2 regions of the Streptomyces sp. NBC_01454 genome follow, and region 2 is predicted to be linked to the other one. Evidence: riboswitches for the same ligand, from Rfam matches in the RefSeq annotation. Region 2 holds a riboswitch; the other holds the start of a gene.
What was found. A riboswitch is a leader RNA that binds a small molecule or an ion and turns the genes downstream of it on or off. The one in region 2 is predicted to bind glycine.
Positions count from the first base shown of each region.

Region 1: it holds a riboswitch for glycine, as region 2 does, so the genes downstream of both, gcvP (aminomethyl-transferring glycine dehydrogenase) here and gcvT (glycine cleavage system aminomethyltransferase GcvT) in region 2, are expected to answer to the same signal.

Region 1 covers NZ_CP109460.1:7,275,369-7,277,563, forward strand. Annotated here, with positions in the region: gene OIU81_RS32225 (DNA polymerase IV) at 1-444, shown strand, start outside; gene OIU81_RS32230 (PRC-barrel domain-containing protein) at 351-737, opposite strand; glycine riboswitch at 852-948, shown strand; gene gcvP (aminomethyl-transferring glycine dehydrogenase) at 1,138-2,195, shown strand, end outside.
Region 2 covers NZ_CP109460.1:2,476,314-2,478,508, forward strand. Annotated here, with positions in the region: gene OIU81_RS10665 (AAA family ATPase) at 1-446, opposite strand, end outside; glycine riboswitch at 722-818, shown strand; gene gcvT (glycine cleavage system aminomethyltransferase GcvT) at 970-2,097, shown strand.

The DNA.
Region 1 (2,195 bases), 4.8 Mb from region 2:
GGGGTCAGCGGGCTGGCCGACTTCACACAGGAGGATCTGTTCGCCCAGCTGGCGACGGAGCGGGAGGCGCGAGAGGCCGAGGAGGCCGCGGGGGCGGCGGAGCCGGCCGATGGCGGCGGGCGGGCGCAGGAGGCCCAGGAGGAGTTGCCGCGGCGCTGGCACCCGGGCCTGGACGTGGTGCACGAGGAGTACGGTGCCGGCTGGGTGCAGGGGAGCGGAGTGGGGAGAGTGACCATCCGCTTCGAAACGCCGTGGTCCGCACCGGGAAGGGTGCGGACCTTTGCTGTCGAGGACCCGGCGCTGCGGCCGGGGGAGCCCCTGCCGCTGGTGGGCGGGGGGCCGGCGGATGCTCAGTCGTCCGAGCCGGCGATCTTGCCGAAGTCGCTGTCGCCGGATCCGGGTGAGGACACCGGATCGGTCGGGGAGGAGATATCCAGCCGGTAGTGGTGGTAGAGCTGGAGTTCTTGCTCGGGGGAGAGATGGCGGCCCACGCCGAAGTCCGGCGCGTCCTTGATCAGCTTGCGGTCGTAGGGAATGTGCAGGCCCTCACCGACCATTTTGCTGGGCTCGAGGGGGACGAACGCGTCCCGGCTGAAAAGTCCGGTGCGCACGGCCGCCCACTCCGGTTCCCCCGTCGCGTCGTCGAGGTAGACCTCGTCGATCGTGCCTATTTTCGCGCCGTTCCGGTCGAACGCTTTGCGGCCGATCAGGCTCCGGGGATCGATATCGGTTTGCACGGCCCCTCCAATTGGTCGCAACTGCCCTGTGACAACTACCAAACGGCACATTTCATGCCCTGGCCACTCGAAGGATCCTTCGACTGCTGCGCTGGTAGGCTGGCGAATGGCCGTAGACCCCGTGCGGGAGAGTCCTTGTCGTTCGCGACCAGGGCGCCGAAGGAGCAAATCCTCCCCGGAATCTCTCAGGCACACGTACCGCATGGACGAGGTCACTCTGGAAAGCAGGGCGGGCCTCGGAAGGCACAGCTCCGGGACCCCTCCTCACCGACGGTGAAAGCCGGGCCGCCTCGCGCGGGCCGGTGAAGCTCTCAGGTTGAGATGACAGAGGGGGAGGGCCGTCCGGGCACCCGCCTCGTGGTGCCCCTCGTAGGTCGCACCGACCAGGAGGCCCCCGCAGATGACCACCAATCGCATCTCCTTGACCGAGCTGGAAAGCGGCACCCCCTTCGCGCGCCGGCACATCGGTCCCGACCACGAGGCGCAGGCGAAGATGCTCGCGCACGTCGGTTTCGGTTCGCTGGACGAACTGACCGCCACCGCCGTACCCGACGTGATCAAGAGCACGGAGGCGCTCGGCCTGCCGCAGGCCCGTACCGAGGCCGAGGTCCTGGCGGAGCTGCGCGACCTCGCGGACCGTAACCAGGTGCTGTCGTCCATGATCGGACTCGGCTACTACGGCACCTTCACCCCGCCGGTGATCCTGCGGAACGTGATGGAGAACCCGGCCTGGTACACCGCGTACACGCCTTACCAGCCGGAGATCTCGCAGGGCCGCCTGGAGGCGCTGCTGAACTTCCAGACCATGGTCGCCGAGCTGACCGGGCTGCCCACCTCCGGCGCCTCCCTGCTGGACGAGGGCACCGCCGCGGCCGAGGCCATGTCGCTGTCCCGCCGGGTCGGCAAGGTCAAGCAGGGCGTCTTCCTGATCGACGCCGACTGTCTGCCGCAGACCGTCGCCGTGATCCGGACCCGCGCCGAGCCGACCGGCGTGGAGGTCGTGGTCGCGGACCTGAGCGAGGGGATCCCCGCCGAGGTCGCCGAGCGCGGTGTCTTCGGTGTGCTGCTGCAGTACCCGGGTGCCTCCGGCGCGGTCCGCGACCCGCGCGGCGTCATCGAGCAGGCCCACGAGCTGGGCGCGATCGTCACCGTGGCCGCCGATCTGCTGGCCCTGACGCTGCTGACCTCGCCCGGTGAGCTCGGCGCGGACATCGCCGTCGGCACCACCCAGCGCTTCGGCGTCCCGATGGGCTTCGGCGGCCCGCACGCCGGCTTCATGGCCGTGCGCGACCAGTTCGCCCGCAGCCTGCCCGGCCGCCTGGTGGGCGTCTCCGTCGACGCCGACGGCAACAAGGCCTACCGCCTCGCGCTGCAGACCCGTGAGCAGCACATCCGCCGCGAGAAGGCCACCAGCAACATCTGCACCGCGCAGGTGCTGCTCGCCGTCATGGCCGGGAT
Region 2 (2,195 bases):
AGCCAGCCGCGCACCCACGCCAGCGTCCCGCAGTCGTGCACCACCACGCTGTCGCCGGAGCGCAACGCGCGGCGCAGCGCCAGATAGTGGGCGACCCGGACCAGCGGGCGGTAGAGGGCGTAGGGCAGCCGGCGCAGCCTGCCGCGCTCCCACCGTTCGCGTACGTCCTGCGAATCGATGCGGTGGACCAGGGCGCCGCGCCCGTCCAGCGGCGGCACCACACGGTGCATCAGGGTGCTCTTGCCGCTGCCCGGCAGCCCGGAGACCACCACCAGATCGCCCGCCGGGAACCGCAGCTCCACCGCGCCCCGCGCCCGCCCCGCGCCCCGCAGATCCACGACCCCGGCGCGGCGGCCGGGCCGCAGGACCGTGCGCCGCGCCCGCCCGCCGCGGGACACGGCGGCGGCCCCCGCCACGGCGCCGGGACGCACGGCCCCGGCAGACACGGCCCTGGCGGGCACGACCCCCGAAGTGGCACCGCATGCCGCTTCTCCGTGCACCGTGATCACCCTCCCCGTCCGGTTCTGTTCCGGTTCGAGTCCGTCCCGTACCCGCAGAGTGTCAAGAAAAGGTAATGCCCATCAAGGTGGTTCCCCGATCCGCCCACGTCATGGGCGGGGCACCCACAGGGGCTCCTGTATCCGGCGAACCCGTGCAATGATGTGGCCGCCAGGTGCACCATGCGTCTCACTTGTGCACCGCCAACTCCATACCGGCCGCTTGAACCCGCGCGGGAGAGTCCCCGGCCGCCATGGGCGGGGCGCCGAAGGAGCAAGTCCTCCCTTGAATCTCTCAGGCCCCTATACCGCGCGGGCTAGGCAGATCTGAAAAGCGAGCCACCGCCCGGTTCATGGGATGGCTCCACCCAAGGTGCAAACCGGGTCCGTTCGCGGGATCCCGGTGAACCTCTCAGGTTCCGATGACAGATGGGGAGAACGTCCTCTCACCCATGCCTGGGAGCCCAGAACCATGACTGATGCCCCCCGCCGTACCGCGCTGGATGCCACCCACCGTGCACTCGGCGCGACCATGACCGACTTCGCCGGCTGGGACATGCCGCTGCGCTACAGCAGCGAGCGCGAGGAGCACCTCGCCGTCCGTACCCGCGCCGGCCTCTTCGACCTCTCCCACATGGGCGAGATCACCGTCACCGGCCCGCAGGCCGCCGATCTCCTCGACTACGCGCTGGTGGGCAACATCGGCGGCGTCAAGACCGGCCGCGCCCGCTACACCATGATCTGTGAGGCCGAGGGCGGCATCCTCGACGACCTGATCGTCTACCGCCTGGCCGACCAGGAGTACATGGTCGTCGCCAACGCCTCCAACGCCCAGGTGGTCCTGGACGCGCTGACCGCACGGGCGGGCGGCTTCGACGCCGCGATCCGCGACGACCGGGACGCCTACGCGCTGCTCGCGGTGCAGGGACCGGAGTCCCCCGGCATCCTCAAGGCGCTGACCGACGCCGACCTGGACGGCCTGAAGTACTACGCGGGGCTGCCCGGCACGGTCGCCGGCGTCGAGGCACTGATCGCCCGTACCGGCTACACCGGCGAGGACGGCTTCGAGCTGTTCGTGCGGCCGGCGGACGCGGTCGCCCTGTGGGAGGCGCTGTCCGCGGCCGGCAAGGACGCCGGGCTGGTGCCCTGCGGTCTGTCCTGCCGCGACACGCTGCGCCTGGAGGCGGGCATGCCGCTGTACGGGCACGAGCTGACCACCGCGACCACGCCGTTCGACGCGGGCCTGGGCCGGGTCGTGAAGTTCGAGAAGACCAGCAACAACGGTGACTTCATCGGCCGCGCCGCGCTGGCCGCGGCCGCCGAGCGCGCCGAGGCGAACCCGCCACGCAAGCTGGTCGGTCTGATCGCCGGGGGCCGCCGGGTGCCGCGCGCCGGATACCGGGTCGTCACCGCCGACGGCACGGTCATCGGTGAGGTCACCTCCGGGGCGCCCTCCCCCACCCTGGGCAAGCCGGTCGCCATCGCCTATGTCGACGCGGCCTACGCCACACCGGGCACCGAGGGTGTCTGCGTGGACATCCGTGGAAGCCATGAGCCGTACGAGGTCACCGCGCTGCCGTTCTACAAGCGGCAGAAGTAGCGGCGCGCTCCCCCGGGAGCCGACCACGGCGCGCGCCCGCGCGTCTCACTGTGCAAGACCCTCCCCCGGCCGCGCGCCAGGGGCGACCCCCTTTCACG